Linked DNA regions of Pararhizobium sp. A13. The protein of the gene in region 1 interacts with the protein of each later gene in a pairwise test. Links are inferred from orthologs where the notes say so. Each region holds a gene or a part of one and is shown in the gene's direction. Other genes may lie near its edges.

Region 1 (10,470 bases):
CCAGCGGAAACTGATGGAAGTCGCGGTGGCCTTCGGCAAAGCAGACGCCATAGGTGGTTTCGCTTGACGCGACGATGATCTTGCGGATGCCGAACTTCACCGCCGCCTCGATGACATTGTAGGTGCCCATCGTGTTGATGCGGAAGGTCTCGTTGTCCGGCTTGATCAGGATGCGCGGTACGGCGGCGAAATGAACAACGGCGTCAAACGGCTGCGGCCCCTGCCCGTGTTCAAGATCCGGAAAGTCCCGGTGCATCGACATGACGTTGAACATCTGACCGCTGTCAGTGATGTCGGCGATGAGGTTGGTGACACCGGGGCTATCGAGCGGCACGAGATCGACATTGTGAACCTCATAGCCGGCCTCGACCAGATATGGCACGGCATGCCGCCCCGCCTTGCCCGCACCGCCGGTGAACAGAATCCGCTTGTTCATGGGACATCCTCCGCTTGCTGGCCACCCAAACAGGCGGCTTTCCTCGTCAAAACCGATATGCCCTGTCCGTTCCGCAGCCGCAATGTTATTTCTGCGCGGCAAGGGATGACGGAAGGCGCGGCGTCATCTATGTCGTATTGCACAAGGTATAACAGTCCGGACGGCCACGAAAACATGTCGATGCAAGCCGAAGATTTCGAAGCACTTCTCTCAGGCTATGAAATGGTGGCGTTGATCGCCAACAGCGAAAGCGTCGATATCGACGTAATCACGAGCACGTTGCCGGAGAAAACACTTTACGTCTTCTTCACGGGTTGCGCCAAAGTCCTCTCCCGCCCTTTCGACAAGGACGCCGTACTCTGTCATCGTCTCGTCGCCGGCGGTACGCGCTTCCTGAAGTCGCAGAAGCATTTCGACACGGCCTACAGTCTTTTTACGCGTAGCCTGAAGGCTGAAATTGGCGTGATCGCCGATCGTGGGGTTGCGGATGGAGGGGCTGGAGTGACGTCGCCGCGCAAAAGCGACCTGGTGCCGCATACGCTCGATTTCGACTACACGTTCGGCCCGCTCTACCCGGTGGAACGGATGCCGACCACGGGCTTTGCCATTGCCGTCTGGCTTGCCGAGAAGATGCCGCATGCCAATGTCTGCCTTTGCGGCTTCACGGGCGTTGCCGGCCTGCAGTTCAGCATGTACACCGAACATGACTGGACGTTCGAGCAGATCATGCTGCAGCTTTTCGTCAAGAAGGGTCGCATCCGGCGTTTTGAGGAAAAACTCAGCGAACCGGCCGGTTGCCTCGCCCGCATCCACAGCCGGTTTCCCGAATTCAGCGAAGCGACGATCGCGCTCGTTGCCAACAATGTGCTTGCCAACCGCTTCACCGGGATTGAACGGCAAGTCGCCAAGCTCTGGTCGAAGACGAAGCTCGAGCGCCGCATCCGCGGCTTCTTCAAGCGCTTCAAAAGATTCGGCCACTGACCCCGCAATACTGCGAGGAAAGTGCGAGGTTGCAGGGCGCCAAAGTCCCGTGCCGCTGAATACACGAAAGCACGTTGCAAACATCACGCGACGCCTTGCAGTTTCATGCAGGCAAGAAGATAACGCAAAAAGGCCCCACTGTTTCCAGCGGGGCCTTCCAGAATTCCGGCAATCTTAAGCGATTACTCGACGATCGATGCGACGATGCCGGCGCCGACGGTGCGGCCGCCTTCGCGGATGGCGAAGCGCAGCTTTTCTTCCATCGCGATCGGCACGATCAGCTCGACGGCAACGGTGACGTTGTCGCCCGGCATGACCATTTCCGTGCCTTCCGGCAGCGACACGATGCCCGTCACGTCCGTCGTGCGGAAGTAGAACTGCGGACGGTAGTTGGTGAAGAACGGCGTATGACGGCCGCCTTCTTCCTTCGTCAGGATGTAGGCTTCAGCCATGAACTTCTTGTGCGGCTTGACCGAACCCGGCTTGCACAGGATCTGGCCACGCTCGACGCCGTCACGGGTGACGCCGCGCAGCAGCGCGCCGATGTTGTCGCCGGCCTGGCCCTGGTCGAGCAGCTTGCGGAACATTTCAACGCCGGTGCAGGTCGTCTTCGTCGTCGGACGGATGCCGACGATTTCGATTTCCTCGCCAACCTTGACGATGCCGCGCTCGACGCGACCGGTGACGACCGTGCCACGGCCCGAGATCGAGAACACGTCTTCGATCGGCATCAGGAACGGCTGGTCGATCGGACGCTCAGGCGTCGGGATGTAGGCGTCAACCGCTGCCATCAGCTCGCGGATCGCGTCTTCGCCGATCTTCTTGTCCGAATCTTCCAGCGCAGCCAGAGCCGAACCCTTGATGATCGGGATGTCGTCGCCCGGGAAGTCGTAGGACGACAGCAGTTCGCGCACTTCCAGCTCAACGAGTTCGAGCAGTTCGGCGTCGTCGACCTGGTCGACCTTGTTGAGGAACACGACGATCGCCGGAACGCCGACCTGACGGGCAAGCAGGATGTGCTCGCGGGTCTGCGGCATCGGGCCGTCGGCAGCCGAGCAAACCAGGATCGCGCCGTCCATCTGGGCCGCACCGGTGATCATGTTCTTGACGTAGTCGGCGTGGCCGGGGCAGTCGACGTGCGCATAGTGACGGGCCGGCGTCTCATATTCGACGTGCGCCGTCGAGATGGTGATGCCGCGCGCCTTTTCTTCCGGAGCGGCGTCGATCTGGTCATACGCCTTGTATTCGCCGAAATACTTCGTGATCGCTGCCGTCAGCGACGTCTTGCCATGGTCAACGTGGCCGATCGTGCCAATGTTAACGTGCGGCTTGTTGCGCTCAAATTTGCTCTTTGCCATGGGTACGTTTCCTGTGATCAATGAGAATGGATCGTCCGGCGGCGCCGGTTTGGGGAGGCGTTTAAGGGTTTCGGAAGAATTGCGCAAGACTTAATTATTTTGCGCCCTTCCAAGACCTTGGCCTCTTGCTGATGTCTATGTGGGGATTGCCGAGCGCGATTCCAACGCCGCCGACGCCAAAGGCGGAAGTCAGCGCAAATCAACGACTTGTGCGCGATTGCTAAAGAAAAACTTTAGACGACGGGATTGTTTGGTTATTTTGCTGGAGCGGGTAGCGGGAATCGAACCCGCGTATTCAGCTTGGAAGGCTGCTGCTCTACCATTGAGCTATACCCGCGGGTCAAGATCCGTCTGACAGAATGGTGGAGGGAGTTGGATTTGAACCAACGTAGGCTGAGCCAACGGATTTACAGTCCGTCCCCTTTAACCACTCGGGCATCCCTCCATTATTCTGTCGGGATCAAGCGACCAAGCATTTCAGATCGAAGCACTCTGCCGGAGCAAGACGCCCCTTCGATCTGCGCCGGGTATATGACCGCCCCGTTTCATCCTGTCAACACGATCGGTCAGAAAAAGTTGCGAAATTCGCCATAAAGATTGCGAGCCATCGATTTCGCGAAAAACGGTTCCCCGTGCCCGCTATCACCAGTATAAGGCAGGCATGAGCAAAGATATTCCCGGCGACAAGAGCGCCAAAGACACCCATTACGCCACTCTCCGCCGCGCCCATCGCGACGCCCGGCGCGAGCGCGGCGAAATTCCGACGCCCGTCCAGGATCGCCGCAAGAAAGCATCAAATGCCGACTGGAAGGCACCGCAGCTGGCACCCGACCAGGTGCTGCTCTACGGCATCCACACCGTTCGCGCCGCGCTCGATAATCCTGAACGCAAGATCACCAAGCTGTCGGTGACGCAGAACGCGCTTGTCCGGCTGGAAACCGGTCCGGTCGAATCGCTCGGCTTTCCGGTGGAGATCGTCACACCGCAGGATCTCGACAAGATTCTCGGGCCCGATGCCATCCATCAGGGCGCGATGCTGGAAACCGAGCCCCTGCCCGTTCGCCGCCTTTCGGCGCTGAAGGACAGCCCGCTGATCCTCGTCCTCGACCAGGTCACCGACCCGCACAATGTCGGCGCCATCATGCGCTCCGCCGTCGCCTTCAATGCCGGTGCGCTGATCACCACCATGCGCCATAGCCCGACGGAATCGGGAGTCATGGCCAAGTCCGCCTCCGGCGCGCTGGAAATGATCCCCTATATCCAGATTACCAATCTGGCCGATGCGCTGGAAGAACTGCACAAGCTCGGTTTCGTTTCCGTCGGTCTTGATTCGGAAGGCCCCGCGCCGCTCGAGCAGACGCTATCCGGTGAGAAAATCGCGCTTGTTCTCGGCGCCGAGGGCAAGGGGCTGCGGCAGAAGACCCGCCAGACCGTCAACGCGCTCGCCCGGCTCGATATGCCCGGCGCCATCAAGTCGCTCAATGTCTCGAACGCGGCGGCGATCGCCATGTATGCTGCGCGCAGTTACCTGGCAAAGGCCTGACCAGCACTATTGGGTGAGGTTAGTGCCGACCGACAATCGCGCTTCGGGACAGCCATCCCGGAGCTTGCGCCATGTGGTGACGTTGAGTTCCATTTCGCAGCGCGCCAGATAGGCCACGTCACCGATCCGGATGCAGACGGTCTGGCCGAGTTCGAGTTTCGAACCGTCGCGATTTCTGCAGGTACAACGCGCGTCCGGCGGCGATGCAAGCGACATGCCTGGAAGCGTTCCGGCGAAGGCCGAAACAAGCGTCGCCACCAAAAATGTCTGAACGCTTTTCATAAGCGTAGATTAATACAAAAATGCCCTGCCTCCAAGCAGGGTAAGAGAGCATGCCGGCAAGACCCTCCGGTGCCGGTGCTCAGGCCTTTTTCAGAAATTCGGTGCGCAGCACCAGGCCCTTGATCTTGGCGTGGCGGCACTCGACCTCGTCCGGATCATCAGTCAGGTGGATGCCCTTGATCATCGTGCCGCGCTTCAGGGTCTCCGATGTGCCCTTGACCTTCAGATCCTTGATCAGAGTGACGTTGTCGCCCTCAACGAGGATCGTGCCGTTGCTGTCCCTGACGTCCACTTTTCGATTCCAATCATGATACCGTTGGCCAAAGCCTGTGATCGGGCTCTACCGCCTCCGCCGGTGCCTGTCCAGTCAGCCTCGAAAGGCGGCGGGTAAAGCGCGTCCATCCGTGAGCCCATGAAGGGTCTAGCGCAAGATATAAGAAAGCCGGACATGCGTCGTGCCCGGCTTTCAAAGTTATGCGATCCCGCAGATGATCAGGCGGCGATATCGAAATGACCGCGGTCGGCGATCGCCTTTTCAGCCTCGGTGATCGCTGCTTCCTTCGAATCCGGGCTGATGGCGAGCCCCTCGGCGCGAACAAACTCGACATCGGTGATGCCGATGAAGCCGAACACTGTGCTCAGGTAGGTTTCCTGATGGTCCATGGCGCTGATCGGCGAAGCACCCGAATAATGGCCGCCGCGGGTCGAGGCGACGATCACCTTCTTGCCCTTTGCCAGACCTTCGACACCGGCTTCGGTGTAGCGGAAGGTGGTTCCGGCAACAAGGATGCGGTCGATCCAGGTCTTCAGTTGGCTCGGAATGGCGAAATTGTACATCGGTGCGCCGATGACGACGACGTCGGCAGCAAGGAATTCGTTGAGCGAGGCGCGGCCGGCGTCAAGCTCGGAAACAAGCGAGGCGTCGAGGCCTTCCGGATTGGCCGAGGCCGCCATCAGGTGCGAACCGTTCAGATGCGCCAGCGGAGCAGCGGCGAGATCGCGGTAGGTAACGGTGTCACCCGGGCGCTCTGCCTTGATGCGAGCGACGATCGACGCTGTCAGGCGACGGGATACGGAATGATCTCCCAGGATACCGGAGTCGATATGGAGAATGTTCATGGTGGCACCTTCGTGTCTTGAGTGGCGTTTGGGTGCGTCACATATGAATTCAAAACAATGAGCCGAGAAGTCCGCCCTTCGTTGACAGACTGTTTCCTGATAGAGACAATCCAGTCTCGACGTTGGACGAAATGGAAGGTGTGACATGCAGGACCTGAACGACCTCGCGCTGTTTGCTGCCGTGGTGAAGCACAAGGGCTTTTCCGCCGCCGCTCGTGTTCTCAACATTCCGAAATCCAAGCTCAGCAAGCATGTGGCACGGCTGGAGCAGCAGCTCGACGTTCGCCTTCTCGAACGCTCGACGCGCAAGCTGCGCGTGACGGAGATCGGTCAGGCCTTCTACGAGCGCTGCGAGATAATCCTCTCCGGCGTCGAAGCCGCGGAAGCGGTGGTCGCGGCGGCCAGGAGCGAGCCGACCGGCATCGTCCGCCTCGCCTGCCCGATCGGGTTCACGCCGATGGTCGCCCATATTCTGCCCGCCTTCCACCGGCTTTATCCCGGCGTGCGGCTGCTCGTCACGACGACCAATCGCCGGATCGACCTGGTCGAGGAGCGCATCGATATCGCCCTTCGGGCCCGCGACCAACTCGATACCGACAACCATCTGATCGTGCGCAAGCTTGGTCAAGCCCGCCAGTTCCTGACAGCGAGCCCGGCGCTGATGGATCGGATCGGCAACGTGACGATCGACACGCTCGGCACGATGCCGACGCTTTCCATGAACGAACAGCACAGTTCCGACACCTGGCAGCTCAATCACACCGATGGCACGAAGCGCGATATTGTTCACCAGCCGATCATCGGCTGCAGCGATTTCGGCATTCTCGAACGCGCGGCGATCGAAGGCGTGGGCATCGCGCTCCTGCCGGATCATCTGTGTGCACGCGCCTTCCGCACCGGCGTACTGTTGCCGGTGCTGCCCGAATGGTCTTCCAACGACGCCATCGTGCACCTGGTCTTCACCTCGCGCCACGGCATCCTGCCCGGCGTCCGGGCGCTCATCGATTTCCTCGCCGAAAACCTGCCCGGCGCCATGTCTCGTTGCAAGGAAATCGATCCGGCCCCGGCGATGCTTGACGCCGCGGAATAATATAAGCGGCGGCTCGGCGCCCCCTTGTTCGAACGGTTCTGGAGCGAGCAATCTGACTCCATCAGCGAATCGGCGGCGGCGGGGAGCAGGAAACATGACGATAGAACGGAGGCGGCGCATCATCCGCAGGCGCAGAACCGCTATCGGTACTGTTCTTGTCGCTGCAATCTCGTTTCTCGCCGGCATGACCGACGCCGCAGGGCTGCTTATCGCTGGCAGTTTCGTTTCCTTCATGAGCGGCAACACGACCCGCGCCGCCGTCGCGCTCGCCGATGGGCAAACGGGATATGCGGTGATCCTGCTGGGCGCCCTCCTGATGTTTGTCGCCGGCAACGCGCTCGGCATCATCATCGCCCATAATGCGACACGGCGCACCTTCCGCGTCCTGACCGGGGTTACCGTCATCCTGGGCGTTGCTGCCATCGTGACAGGCCCGGATTTTGCAACGCTTCAGTTCTACGCGATTGTGCTTGCCATGGGACTGGTCAATGCCGCCGTCGAACACATCGAGGGATTGCCCATCGGACTGACCTATGTGACTGGCGGCCTTTCGCGATTCGGCCGAGGGCTCGGCAGCTGGATCGTCGGTGCGCCCCGGCGCGACTGGATCATGCAAATTGTCCCCTGGCTCGGCATGGCGACCGGCGGTATCTGCGGCGCCTTTCTCGAACGGGCGTTGGGCGCCAGCGTGCTCTGGCTCGCCTGCGCTTTGTCGGCGCTCATTGCGATTGTCGTCTTCTTCATTCCGCCGCGGCTCCAGAAACGTCACGCCCATCGCTCGCTGCCGCCGCCAGTACACATTCGGCCGAGATCCGGTCTATGATCACACCCTTAGGCTCTGCAGAACCAAAGCGCCGCTGCGACCGTCGAAGCTGGAAAAGCAGACGGGCGACTGCATTTTCCCTTTACACACGATCAGAATATGCTAACTCCCTGCCGCACATGCTGCCCTTATAGCTCAGTTGGTAGAGCACCTGATTTGTAATCAGGGGGTCCCGGGTTCGAGTCCTGGTGGGGGCACCATTTCATTTTTTTGCGCGATGCCTCCTACTAACCCATTGCGCGGGTTCGACATCGCTCCACTCCGCTGCACATTCTTTTCCTTTCACACCTTGATCTTTTATGCATGATACCGATGGTATCGGCGGCGGTGACACTGCCGTCAGTTGAAGAACGGACGCGCAGGATTTCTTCGGAGCTTACAGTCCGCGGCCGCCCTTTTCATAAACATACAGGCATTTCATGGCTCGCACGTTCAAAACCATCGCCTTCGCGGCCTCCGCTACAGTCGAGGCGCAAAAGGCTCAAGAGGAATTGATCGCTCTTTACGGCCAGCATGATCCGGACGAAGCGGATGTGATCGTGGCCCTTGGCGGCGATGGTTTCATGCTGCACACGCTGCACGAGACGATGAATTCCGGCAAGCTCGTCTACGGCATGAATCGCGGCTCGATCGGCTTTCTGATGAACCGTTACAGTACCGAAAATCTGCACGAGCGCCTCGCCGAGGCCGTCGAAAACACTTTCCGGCCGCTGGAAATGCAGACCGTCGATACCGATGGCAAGCGCTTCCGGGCGCTTGCCATCAACGAGGTCTATCTCTTTCGCCAGTCCTATCAGGCCGCCAAACTGCGCGTCGTCGTCGATGGCCGTGTCAGGCTAGAGGAGCTGATCTGCGATGGCGTACTGCTGTCCACGCCGGCAGGCTCCACCGCCTACAACCTCTCCGCCCACGGCCCCATCCTGCCGCTCGAAGCGCCGCTGCTGGCACTCACCCCCGTCAGCCCCTTCCGGCCGCGGCGCTGGCGCGGTGCACTCCTGCCCAACAAGGTCACGGTCGATATCGCCATTCTCGAGCCGGATAAACGCCCGGTCAACGCAGTGGCCGATCACGTCGAAGTCAAATCTGTCGTCAAGGTCCGCATCGCCGAATCGGAGAACATCACGGCCCATATTCTTTCGGATCCGGATTACTCCTGGTCGGACCGCATTCTCGCCGAGCAATTCTCGAACTAGCACCGTCGCCTCGCACATCCAGCAATCTCTTGAATTGGAATCGATTCCAGTTGAAGGTGTGCAACACTTCAGTGTGCCTCCAGGCCCGCAAGGGATGCTGGCACCCGAGCATCCTGCTGTCACGTAAGCGCACCAAAGGCGAAGACGATGCTCCAGCTTCGAAATTTTAGGACAGCCCCGCTTTCCGCCTGCTGTCTGGTCTTGCTCCTCGCCGTCGGGTCTTTCGCCCATGCCGACGACACCGTTCTCATGCCCGACAATATCATTTTCGTGACAAGCACCGGATATTGGGAAGAGAGCGGTGATCCGCTGAGCGTGCTTGATCCGAACGCCGCCAAGACGGAAAACGCACCGGCAGCGAGTTCGTCGCCCACGGCGGCGCAGCGCGGATATTACAAGATTGTCGCCGTCCGTCAGCCCGAGGGAAATACCCACGTCTTCCTGCAGCAGATCGCACTTGGCGCCGCGGGGCCGAAGGTGGTTTCGTCCGCGGAACTCGAAGAGTTTTCCGCTATGAAGGTGTATGTGACCGACATCCGGCCGGAAACATCGGATGGCGTTGCCCGGCAGCCGGGATTGTTTGCCACCGTCTATCTGAAGACCGATCCTGCGGCAACGGAACCGGAAACCTGGACCGTGCTGATCGACGACATCGGTGACATCAAGGTCGAGCGCGAAACTAACTGATCGGCATGCACAGAAGCAAAAAGCCGGACGATCGAGGCGCCCGGCTTTTTTGTTTGTCACCACGTGTTTGCCTCAAGCGAGATCGTCGACCACGGCATCGGCGCCGCCATTGACCCTATGGGCCAGGGCCGCTTCCATGAACTCGTTGAGATCACCGTCGAGCACGTCGTCCGGCGCGGTGCTCGCTACCCCCGTGCGCAGGTCTTTGACCAGCTGGTAGGGCTGCAGCACGTAGGAGCGGATCTGGTGGCCCCAGCCGATATCGGTCTTCGATGCGGCTTCGGCGTTGGCCGCGTCTTCGCGCTTCTTCAGTTCCGATTCGTAGAGGCGGGCGCGCAGCATGTCCCAGGCCTTGGCCTTGTTCTTGTGCTGCGAGCGTTCCTGCTGGCATTGCACGACAATGCCGGAGGGCATGTGCGTGATGCGCACGGCCGAATCGGTCGTGTTGACGTGCTGGCCGCCGGCGCCGGACGAGCGATAGGTGTCGATGCGGCAATCGCTCTCATTGATGTCGATCTGGATCGAATCGTCGACCACCGGGTAGACCCAGATGGACGAGAACGAGGTATGACGGCGGGCATTGCTGTCATAGGGCGAGATGCGCACCAGGCGATGCACGCCCGATTCGGTCTTCAGCCAGCCATAGGCATTGTGGCCCTTGACGAGCAAGGTCGCCGATTTGATGCCGGCTTCTTCGCCATCATGGATTTCCATCAGCTCGACCTTGAAGCCCTGCCGTTCGGCCCAGCGGGTATACATGCGCAGAAGCATGTTTGCCCAGTCCTGGCTTTCGGTGCCGCCGGCACCGGAGTGCACTTCAAGATAGGTGTCGTTGCTGTCGGCCTCGCCCGAGAGCATGGCTTCGACCTGGCGCCGCGCCGCTTCGGCCCGAAGCGCCTTCAGCGCTTCTTCCGCCTCCTTGACGATATCGGCATCGCCCTCTTCCTCGCCGAGTTCG
Region 2 (10,617 bases), 390 kb from region 1 along the record:
CTCTTGAGATGACGAGGTAGTAGCCCGGACCGAACGGCCAGGCGGATCAGATGGCGTCGATGCCTGTCTCACCGGTGCGGATTCGAATGACCTCTTCGATATTGGAGACGAAAATCTTTCCATCACCAATACGCCCGGTCTGGGCGGCGTTTCGAATGGCCTCGATCACGGCTTCGGCGTTCTCGTCTGCCAGCACGACTTCGACTTTCACCTTCGGGAGAAAATCAACAACGTATTCTGCCCCACGGTAAAGTTCCGTGTGGCCCTTCTGGCGTCCAAAGCCCTTCGCTTCCGTGACGGTGATACCCTGCAGGCCAACCTCCTGAAGGGCTTCCTTCACTTCGTCAAGCTTGAAAGGCTTTATGATCGCTTCGATCTTTTTCATGAGAAAATGTCTCTCCGCTTCTCCCGTTATAGCAGGCTTATGCCCGCTTGCCCTCAATATGCATTTTACATGCCAGATATGGCAAATGCGATGCCGTTTTGGACGAAAACTCCTCCAACAGAGACGATCATAGCTGTTTCTTCAGAATAAACAGCGCCTTTTGCCTATTTTTTATGAATTTTTGTATGTCGCTGGTCATCGCGGGCGCGTTGCTTGTTTGAGGGCCGTATTAAGCGGCATAGATAAGCGCTAAATATGTGCAAATGCATAAAAAATAAACATTTGCTGTTCGTGTTTTAGCCTTGCAGGCGCTTCGCCAGCAGGGCATTTTGAGGCCATGCCAGCTTTTAGAAACGACGCCATCGTTACGCCCGCCGAAATGACCGCGATCGATGCCGATGCGGCTCGCTCGGGGATCAACAGTTTCAGCCTGATGACATCCGCCGGAACGGCCGTTTCGGCGGCGGCCTTGCGGCTTTATCCCGGTGCCTTGCGGTTTGTCGTCCTGTGCGGTCCCGGCAACAATGGCGGGGATGGCTATATCGCCGCCGCCGCCTTGCGCGGCAGCGGCGCGGATGTCGAAGTCCATGCCTTGGGCAATCCGGCGGCCTTGAAAGGCGATGCAGCGCGTGCCTACGCGGGCTGCGGCGTTGCGGTGAAACCGCTTGCGGACTATGGCCCGATTGCCGGAGACGTCGTCATCGACGCTTTGTTCGGAGCGGGTCTTTCACGCGCTGTTCCGCCGGAGGCGGCAAGCGTGATGCGGGCGGTAGAGAGCCAGGATCTTCCGGTCATCGCCGTCGATCTGCCCTCCGGTGTCGACGGCCGCAGCGGACAGGTGCTGGGAGCAAGTTTTCACGCCCGTCACACGGTCACGTTCGTGGCCCGGAAGCCGGGACATCTGCTGACACCGGGGCGGATGCTTTGCGGCACGCTGGAGGTGTTCGACATCGGCATCCCCGAGCGCATCCTGCGTGCTCGTGCAGGCACGCTTTGCGAAAACAGCCCGCATCTCTGGCGGGAGCACGCCTTTGCCCTGGACCCGGCCGCGCATAAATTCAAACGCGGGCACCTTGCGGTTTTTTCGGGCGGCCCGCTTTCGACAGGCGCCGCGCGGCTATCGGCGGTCGCCGGACTGAGGGCGGGGGCCGGATTGGTGACGATCGCCTCGCCCGCCGCGGCCCTGCAAGCCAATGCGTCTCATCTGACGGCGGTGATGTTGAAACAGATCGAGGATGAAGACGACCTCTCGCACTGGCTGGCCGACAAACGCATCAGCGCCTTCGTGCTTGGCCCGGGATTTGGCGATCTGGAGAGGGCGCGGCGGTACGCCCTGATGCTCGCGGGGCGAAAACTGGTGCTCGATGCCGATGGCATCACGGCTTTCAAGGACGACCCCGCGTCGCTCTTCAAGGCCTACGCAAAGGGTGAAACGCGCCTGGTCATGACACCGCATGAGGGCGAGTTCGCCCGGCTGTTTCCGGATATCGAGGCCGATAAAGCCCTTTCCAAGGTAGACCGCGCCATTGCCGCCGCCAAACGCAGTCGTGGCGTCGTCGTCTACAAGGGCGCAGATACGGTGATCGCCGCGCCCGACGGCCGCGCTGCAATCAACACCAATGCGCCGCCGTGGCTGGCGACGGCAGGATCGGGAGATACGCTTGCCGGTATTGTCGGCGCGCATCTGGTGCAGGGCATGCCAGCCTTCGAGGCGGCCGCCGCCGGTGTCTGGCGTCATGGACGAGCCGGCGCCAAAGCAGGCGAGGGGCTGACGGCGGAAGACCTCGCAGCGGCAATCGAACCGCTTTCGGTCTGATCAGTCCACCCGCTTCTGCAGTGCCCGCGCGCCATTCGGCGCATTGACCTTGCCTTCGGTGATGAAGAAGGCAAAGACATCGCGGGGTTTCTTTTCAGGCTTGTGCGAGGGAGCGCCGAACTCCAGCTCGTCAACCACGCCGCCTGAAGCCCAGTTCTTTAGCCGATCGGCCCAGAGATCGAGCCGCTTTTCATCGTAGCAAGTCTCGACATCATCGCTACCGGTTTGCAGGCGCGCATAGACGAAATCCGAAGTGACATCGGCGATCATCGGGTATTCGGCGTGATCGGCGCAGACCACCGCGACATTGTATCTTGCCAGCAGCGCGATGAATTCCGGCGTCCGGAACGAGGGATGGCGCACTTCAACGACGTGCCGCAGCGTCAAGCCATCCTGCTTCTCCGGCAGCAGTGCCAGAAAGGCACCGAAATCATCGGCATCGAATTTCTTGGTCGGCATGAATTGCCACAGGATCGGGCCGAGACGCGGCCCCAACTCCGTCAGCCCCTGGCCAAGAAATCGGCTGATCGATTCACCCGCCTCGCCCAGCACCTTCTTGTTGGTGGCAAAGCGGCTGGCTTTCAGGGAAAAGACAAAATCCTCCGGCACTTCGGCCGCCCATTTGGCAAAGGTTTCCGGCTTCTGCGAGCTGTAATAGGTGCCGTTGACCTCGATGACCTTCAGCTGCCGGCTGGCATATTCCAGCTGCCGCTTCTTCGACAGCGTTTCCGGATAGAACGTCCCCTCCCAAGGATCGAAGGTCCAGCCGCCGATGCCGCAGCGGATCGTGCCTGATTTGGTCATGCTGTCTCCCCCTCGCGTTACCTTTTACTCCGCCGCTTCCGCCTTACGGATCGGGCGTCTTTCCAACAGCTCCTTCAAGAAGGCCCCGGTATGCGACCGCTTTTCCTTGACGATGTCCTCTGGCGTTCCTGCTGCAATGACCTCGCCGCCGCCGTCGCCACCTTCGGGGCCGAAATCGATCACCCAGTCGGCGGTCTTGATGACCTCGAGATTGTGCTCGATGACGACGACCGAATTGCCCTGATTGACGAGTTCATGCAGAACTTCAAGAAGTTTGGCTACATCATGGAAATGCAATCCAGTTGTTGGTTCATCCAGAATATAGAGCGTGCGCCCGGTCGAACGCTTCGACAGCTCCTTGGCAAGCTTGACGCGCTGCGCCTCGCCGCCCGAGAGCGTGTTGGCCTGCTGACCGACCTTGATGTAGCCGAGGCCGACCTGGTTGAGCGTGATCAGCTTGTCGCGCACGGCCGGAACGGCGGCGAAGAACTCGACTCCTTCTTCGACCGTCATGTCGAGCACATCGGCGATCGATTTGCCCTTGAAATGCACATCGAGCGTCTCGCGATTGTAGCGTTTGCCGTGGCAGACATCGCAGGTGACATAGACATCCGGCAGGAAGTGCATCTCGATCTTGATGACGCCGTCGCCCTGGCAGGCCTCGCAGCGGCCACCCTTGACATTGAAGGAGAAACGACCAGGCTGGTAGCCGCGCGCTTTTGCCTCCGGCAGGCCGGCAAACCAGTCGCGAATCGGGGTGAAGGCGCCGGTGTAGGTCGCCGGATTGGAGCGCGGCGTGCGGCCGATCGGCGACTGGTCGATGTCGATCACCTTGTCGATGTGTTCGAAACCGTCGATCCGGTCGTGTTCCGCCGGATTTTCGCGCGCGCCCATGATGCGGCGTGCGGCCGCCTTGTAGAGCGTCTCGATCAGGAAAGTTGACTTGCCGCCGCCCGATACGCCGGTGACCGCGGTGAAGATGCCGAGCGGGATCGAGGCCGTGACGTTCTTCAGATTGTTGGCGCGGGCGCCGACAACCGTGATTTCCTTTTTCTTCTTCAGTTTGCGCCGTTCGGACGGCACGGCGACCGAAAGTTCGCCGGAAAGATATCTTCCGGTCAGCGAGTTCGGATTGGCGATGATGTCGGACGGCGCGCCTTGCGCGACCACCTCGCCGCCATGGATGCCGGCGGCGGGTCCGATATCCACGACATAGTCGGAAGTCAGGATCGCATCCTCGTCGTGCTCGACGACGATCACCGTATTGCCGATGTCGCGCAGATGCCGAAGCGTCTCGAGCAGCCGGGCATTGTCGCGCTGATGCAGGCCGATCGACGGCTCGTCGAGCACGTAGAGCACGCCGGTCAGGCCCGAACCGATCTGCGAGGCCAGCCGGATACGCTGGCTTTCGCCGCCCGACAGCGTCCCAGAATTGCGCGAGAGGCTGAGATATTCCAGGCCCACATCGTTGAGGAAGCGCAGCCGCTCGCGGATTTCTTTCAGGATGCGAACGGCGATCTCGTTCTGCTTGGCATTCATATGGCCCGGCAGTGTCTCGAACCAGTCGCGCGCAACGCGGATCGACATATCGGTCACTTCGCCGATATGCAGCTTGTCGATCTTGACCGCTAACGCTTCCGGTTTCAGGCGGAAACCGTCGCAGGCAGGGCAGGGCGCCGCCGACATGTAGCGCTCGATTTCCTCGCGTGCCCAGGCACTGTCGGTCTCCTTCCAGCGCCGCTCCAGGTTGGGTACGATGCCTTCGAAGGTCTTGGTGGTGTTGTAGGACCGCGCACCGTCCTCGTAATGGAAACTGATCTTTTCGTCGGTGCCCTGCAGGATCGCATGCCTGGCTTCGTCGGACAGATCGCTCCATTTGTTTGACAGCTTGAAGCCAAACGCCTTGCCGAGGGCTTCGAGCGTCTGATTGTAGTAGGGCGACGAGGACTTGGCCCAGGGCGCGATGGCACCGTTCTTCAATGTCCGGTCGGGTTCCGGAACGATCAGCGCCTCATCGATCTTCTGCTGGCTGCCAAGACCGTCGCAGGTCGGGCAGGCACCGAACGGATTGTTGAACGAAAACAGCCGCGGCTCGATCTCCGAAATTGTGAAACCGGACACGGGGCATGCGAATTTTTCGGAGAACAGAACGCGCTCGTGCGTCTCGTTCAGCGACTTGTTGGCAGAGCCCCCCGCGGCCGTCTCTTCCGGCGGCAGCGGCTTGTCGGCGAATTCGGCGATGGCCAGGCCGTCGGCGAGCGTCAGGCAGGTTTCGAGACTGTCGGCCAGACGCGCCGTCAGGTCGGGGCGCACGACGACGCGGTCGACGACGACGTCGATGTCGTGCTTGTACTTCTTGTCGAGCGTCGGCGCCTCGGCGATCTCGTAGAACTGCCCGTCGATCTTGACGCGCTGAAAGCCCTTCTTCATCAGCTCGGCAAGCTCTTTCTTATACTCGCCCTTGCGGCCGCGCACGATCGGAGCCAGGATATAGAGCCGTGTTCCCTCACCGAAATCGATGACACGATCGACCATCTGGCTGACCGTCTGGCTTTCGATCGGCAGGCCGGTGGCTGGAGAATAGGGCACGCCGACGCGGGCAAACAGCAGGCGCATATAGTCGTAGATTTCGGTGACCGTGCCGACCGTCGAGCGCGGATTGCGCGAGGTCGTTTTCTGCTCGATCGAGATCGCCGGTGACAGCCCGTCGATCTGGTCGACATCCGGCTTCTGCATCATCTCGAGGAACTGACGGGCATAGGCCGAGAGACTCTCGACATAGCGGCGCTGGCCTTCCGCATAGATCGTGTCGAAAGCGAGCGACGATTTTCCGGAACCGGACAGGCCGGTCATGACGATCAGCTTGTTGCGCGGCAGGTCAAGGTCAATGCCCTTCAGATTGTGCTCGCGCGCGCCGCGGATGGAAATGGTCTTGAGTTCGCTCATCGTGTCCAGCTTTGTAAGTCCATTGAAAGCTCCTATTTAAGTACGGCATAGCGCATGTCGAGGCGCAATGCGAAAAACAGGCTGGCTTTCCCGAGTCGGTTGACAGGATATTACGAGTTTACTAGAACAAATAAAGAACAAACTTCAAAATCTGTTGTGGATGACGGGATGCAAAGGGGCGTATGGTGAGCTGTCAGCCGCTAAAGTGCGCGCTCTAAATTTTGGTGGCCGGGCAGCGATGCCGGGCGGGATAACAGGAAAAGCAAGATGGCGGGTAGTGTCAACAAGGTGATTTTGATCGGAAACCTCGGGGCCGACCCGGAAATCCGGCGCACGCAGGACGGCCGGCCGATCGCCAACCTGAACATCGCGACGTCGGAAACCTGGCGCGACCGCAATTCCGGCGAGCGCAAGGAAAAGACCGAGTGGCACCGCGTGGTGATCTTCAACGAGGGCCTCTGCAAGGTTGCCGAGCAATATCTGAAGAAGGGCGCCAAGGTTTATATCGAAGGCGCGCTGCAGACCCGCAAATGGCAGGACAAGGACGGCCAGGATCGCTATTCGACGGAAGTGGTGCTGCAGGGCTTCAACTCGACGCTGACGATGCTCGACGGCCGCGACGGCGGTGGCGCTGGTGCCGGCGCCGGTCGTGGCGGCTCGGACTACGGTGGCGGCAATCTCGGCGGAAGCTCCGGCAATTACGGCGACGACTACGATCGTCCGGCGTCTGCGCCTTCGGGCCGCTCCAGCGGGGGCGGCGGAAACTTTTCACGCGACATGGACGACGACATTCCGTTCTGATTCTGCCAATTGCGGCACAACAAAAGAAGGCCCGGGAAACCGGGCCTTCTTGCGTCAGGGGTGAGGCGTGACTGCCTCACGCGAAAGCCGACTTCACGCCATCGACGACGAACTGGACGGCGAGAGCCGCCAGAATGACGCCGAGCAGTCGTGTCAGGATGGCGCGGCCGGTGACGCCGAGAAACCTGTCGATGCGCTCGGCAATGACGAGTGCGGCAAAGAGAAGGGCCAGACAGAAGGCGATAACGAGAATGAGCTGAGCCCTGTCGATGGTGGCGGAGAGGGATCCCGACAAAAGGATCGTCGCCGAGATCGCGCCGGGACCGGCAATCAGGGGCAATGCCAGCGGAAACACTGCGATATTGTGAATGTGGTCGCGGGTGATGGCCGCTTCGCCGGTTTTTTCCTTCCGCTCATTTCTTTTCTCGAAGATCATCTCGAAGGCGATCCAGAAGAGCAACAGGCCGCCGGCGATCCGGAACGCGCCGATCGAAATGCCCAACAGCGAAAGGATGCCGTTGCCGAACAGGGCAAAGGCCGAGAGAATGAAGAAGGCGATCAGCGTGCCGCGGCGCGCCACAAGGAACCGTTGTTGGCGGCTCATGCCCGTGGTCAGGCTGAGGAAGATCGGCGCGAGGCCGGGTGGATCGATGGTGACCAGAATGGTGGTCAGCGCATTGATCAGAAGGTCGAAGTGTGACATCCGATGTCCCCGTCGCGGCCTTGTTTATGATCGCCGTCTCATGGATTGTTAGGCGACCGGATCGACGAAGGAAAGAGCCGTTTCGGACCGTTCCTTCGCTTTTGCCTTGCAAATGCCATCCATAGCGCCGAAGAGCCTAAAAGGCTGTTCAAAACCCGGCCCCGAAATTGGCGCTCGCCAATGCATTCGGCTATAAAAATCTGTCTGATTCTGAACAAAGATCGTGATCGAAATTGACTGAACAAACCACACCCGGCGGCGGCAAGAATCCACCAGGCATCGAGCCTATTTCCATCATGGAGGAAATGCAGCGGTCGTATCTCGATTACGCCATGAGCGTCATCGTCAGCCGCGCTCTTCCCGATGTCCGCGACGGTCTGAAGCCGGTTCACCGCCGCATCCTCTGGGGGATGAGCGAACTCGGCATCGACTGGAACAAGAAATACGTCAAATGCGCCCGCGTCACCGGTGACGTGATGGGTAAATACCACCCGCACGGCAACATGGCGATTTACGACGCCCTGGCGCGCATGGCGCAGCCTTGGTCGTTGCGTCTGCCGCTGATCGACGGTCAGGGCAATTTCGGCTCCATCGACGGCGATCCACCGGCGGCCGAACGCTACACGGAATGCCGGCTGCAGAAGGCAGCGCATGCGCTGCTCGACGACCTCGACAAGGAAACGGTCGATTTCCGCGACAACTATGACGGTACGCTGAACGAACCCTCGGTCGTTCCGGCCAAGTTCCCGAATCTGCTGGTCAATGGCGCAGGCGGCATCGCGGTCGGCATGGCGACGAACATCCCGCCGCACAACCTGATGGAAGTCATCAACGGCTGCATCGCGCTGATCGACGATCCGGCGCTCGAACTGCCGCAATTGATGGAGATCATTCCCGGACCGGACTTCCCGACCGGCGCCTTCATCCTTGGCCGCTCCGGCATCCGCTCGGCCTATGAGACGGGCCGCGGCTCGGTCATCATGCGCGGCCGCGCCACCATCGAACCGATGCGCGGCGATCGCGAACAGATCATCATCACCGAAGTTCCCTATCAGGTGAACAAGGCGACGATGATCGAGAAGATGGCAGAACTGGTCAAGGACAAGCGCATCGAGGGCATTTCCGACCTGCGCGACGAATCCGACCGCCAGGGCTACCGCGTCGTCGTCGAACTCAAGCGCGACGCCAATGCGGAGGTCATCCTCAACCAGCTTTATCGCTACACGCCGCTGCAGACCTCCTTCGGCTGCAACATGGTGGCGCTGAACGGCGGCAAGCCGGAGCAGATGACGCTGCTCGACATGCTGCGCGCCTTCGTGGCCTTCCGCGAGGAAGTCATCAGCCGGCGCACGAAGTACCTGCTGCGCAAGGCGCGTGAGCGCGCGCACGTTCTGGTCGGTCTCGCCATTGCGGTTGCCAATATCGACGAGATCATCAAGCTGATCCGCGAGGCGCCGGATCCGCAGACCGCCCGCGAGCAATTGATGACGCGCCGCTGGCCTGCCTCCGATGTCGAGAGCCTGATCCGGCTGATCGACGATCCGCGCCACCGGATCAATGAGGACCTCACCTACAACCTGTCGGAAGAGCAGGCGAGGGCGATCCTTGAACTTCGTCTCGCCCGCCTGACGGCGCTTGGACGTGACGAAATCGGCGACGAACTCAACAAGATCGGCACCGAGATCAGCGATTATCTGGACATCCTCTCCTCGCGCGTCCGCATCATGACGATCGTGAAGGACGAGCTTATAGCCGTGCGCGACGAATTCGGCACGCCGCGCCGCACCGAGATCGTCGAAGGCGGTCCGGACATGGACGATGAGGATCTGATCGCCCAGGAAGACATGGTCATCACCGTGTCCCACCTCGGCTATATCAAGCGGGTGCCGCTGACGACCTACCGGGCGCAGCGTCGCGGCGGCAAGGGCCGCTCCGGCATGGCGACGCGCGACGAGGATTTCGTGACGAGGCTTTTCGTCGCCAACACGCACACGCCGATCCTGTTCTTCTCCTCGCGTGGCATCGTCTACAAGGAGAAGGTCTGGCGTCTGCCGATCGGAACGCCGCAGTCGCGCGGCAAGGCACTGATCAACATGCTGCCACTCGAAGCCGGCGAACGCATCACCACGATCATGCCGCTGCCTGAGGACGAGAGCACTTGGGAAAACCTCGACGTGATGTTCTCGACCACCCGCGGCACGGTTCGCCGCAACAAGCTGTCGGATTTCGTCCAGGTCAACCGCAACGGCAAGATCGCCATGAAGCTCGAGGAGGAGGGTGATGAAATCCTCTCCGTCGAGACCTGTACCGATCAGGACGACGTCCTTCTAACGACGGCTCTCGGCCAGTGCATCCGGTTCCCAGTCGATGATGTGCGCGTCTTCGCGGGCCGAAACTCGATCGGCGTCCGCGGCATCTCGCTCGGTGAAAACGACAGGATCATCTCGATGACCATCGTCGGCCATGTCGGTGCCGAGCCTTGGGAACGCGCTGCCTACCTGAAGCGCGCCGCGGCAGAACGGCGCGCGGCAACCGGCGAAGACGAGGAAATCGCTCTGGTCGGCGAAGAGGTGACTGAGGAAGGTCAACTTGACGAGGCCCGTTACGAGGAACTGAAGGCGCGCGAACAGTTCGTGCTGACGGTCTCGGTCAAGGGATTCGGCAAGCGGTCGTCCACCTACGATTTCCGCACCTCCGGCCGCGGTGGCAAGGGCATCCGCGCGACGGACACGTCGAAGACGGGCGAAATCGGCGAACTCGTCGCAGCCTTCCCGGTCGAAGACAACGATCAGATCATGTTGGTGTCGGATGGCGGCCAGCTGATCCGCGTGCCTGTCAACGGCATCCGCCTTGCCAGCCGCGCGACCAAGGGTGTGACGATCTTCTCGACAGCCAAGGACGAGAAGGTCGTCTCGGTCGAGCGGATCAGCGAGCCGGAATCCGATGAGGAAGACGAGATTGCGGCCGGGTCGGACGTGCCGGAAGGCGAGCCGCCCGCTGCAACGGAAGAGTAACGGTTCCTCCATGTCAAGATGAAAACCGGGCGATCCTGTCGCCCGGTTTTTCTTTGCCATTGAATTTGTTCGTCCGCGAATTAATCCTGTCGTTGCACCGTTACAGACGTGATTCCCAGATGGGCAATCGGGGCAAGGGGCAGGGAAT

Evidence for each region.
Region 2: the proteins of rlmB (region 1) and WI754_RS15505 interact in binary tests that used the Escherichia coli proteins (3 or more experiments, as listed by UniProt). The link is inferred for Pararhizobium sp. A13 from one-to-one orthologs.

Annotation. Positions count from the first base shown.
Region 1 is NZ_CP149510.1:2,752,338-2,762,807, reverse strand. What follows is about bases 2,564-5,377. They hold rlmB (23S rRNA (guanosine(2251)-2'-O)-methyltransferase RlmB), read left to right. Parts: upstream 2,564-3,436; coding sequence 3,437-4,318; downstream 4,319-5,377. Other genes in these bases: WI754_RS13545 (FMN-dependent NADH-azoreductase), read right to left, coding at 5,093-5,377; WI754_RS13550 (alkylphosphonate utilization protein), read right to left, coding at 4,680-4,892; WI754_RS13555 (hypothetical protein), read right to left, coding at 4,325-4,534; tuf (elongation factor Tu), read right to left, coding at 2,564-2,775. In the rest of the region: WI754_RS13585 (NAD(P)-dependent oxidoreductase), read right to left, coding at 1-436; WI754_RS13580 (hypothetical protein), read left to right, coding at 617-1,417; more of tuf, read right to left, coding at 1,600-2,563; more of WI754_RS13545, read right to left, coding at 5,378-5,719; WI754_RS13540 (LysR family transcriptional regulator), read left to right, coding at 5,865-6,809; WI754_RS13535 (YoaK family protein), read left to right, coding at 6,904-7,632; WI754_RS13525 (NAD kinase), read left to right, coding at 8,052-8,825; WI754_RS13520 (hypothetical protein), read left to right, coding at 8,973-9,512. UniProt on the Escherichia coli protein: Specifically methylates the ribose of guanosine 2251 in 23S rRNA.
Region 2 is NZ_CP149510.1:3,143,231-3,153,847, forward strand. Bases 1-2,961 are described here. They hold WI754_RS15505 (NAD(P)H-hydrate dehydratase), read left to right. Parts: upstream 1-722; coding sequence 723-2,201; downstream 2,202-2,961. Other genes in these bases: WI754_RS15500 (P-II family nitrogen regulator), read right to left, coding at 47-385; WI754_RS15510 (DUF72 domain-containing protein), read right to left, coding at 2,202-2,961. In the rest of the region: more of WI754_RS15510, read right to left, coding at 2,962-3,005; excinuclease ABC subunit UvrA, read right to left, coding at 3,030-5,951; WI754_RS15520 (single-stranded DNA-binding protein), read left to right, coding at 6,219-6,752; WI754_RS15525 (MarC family protein), read right to left, coding at 6,829-7,455; gyrA (DNA gyrase subunit A), read left to right, coding at 7,689-10,469. UniProt on the Escherichia coli protein: Bifunctional enzyme that catalyzes the epimerization of the S- and R-forms of NAD(P)HX and the dehydration of the S-form of NAD(P)HX at the expense of ADP, which is converted to AMP.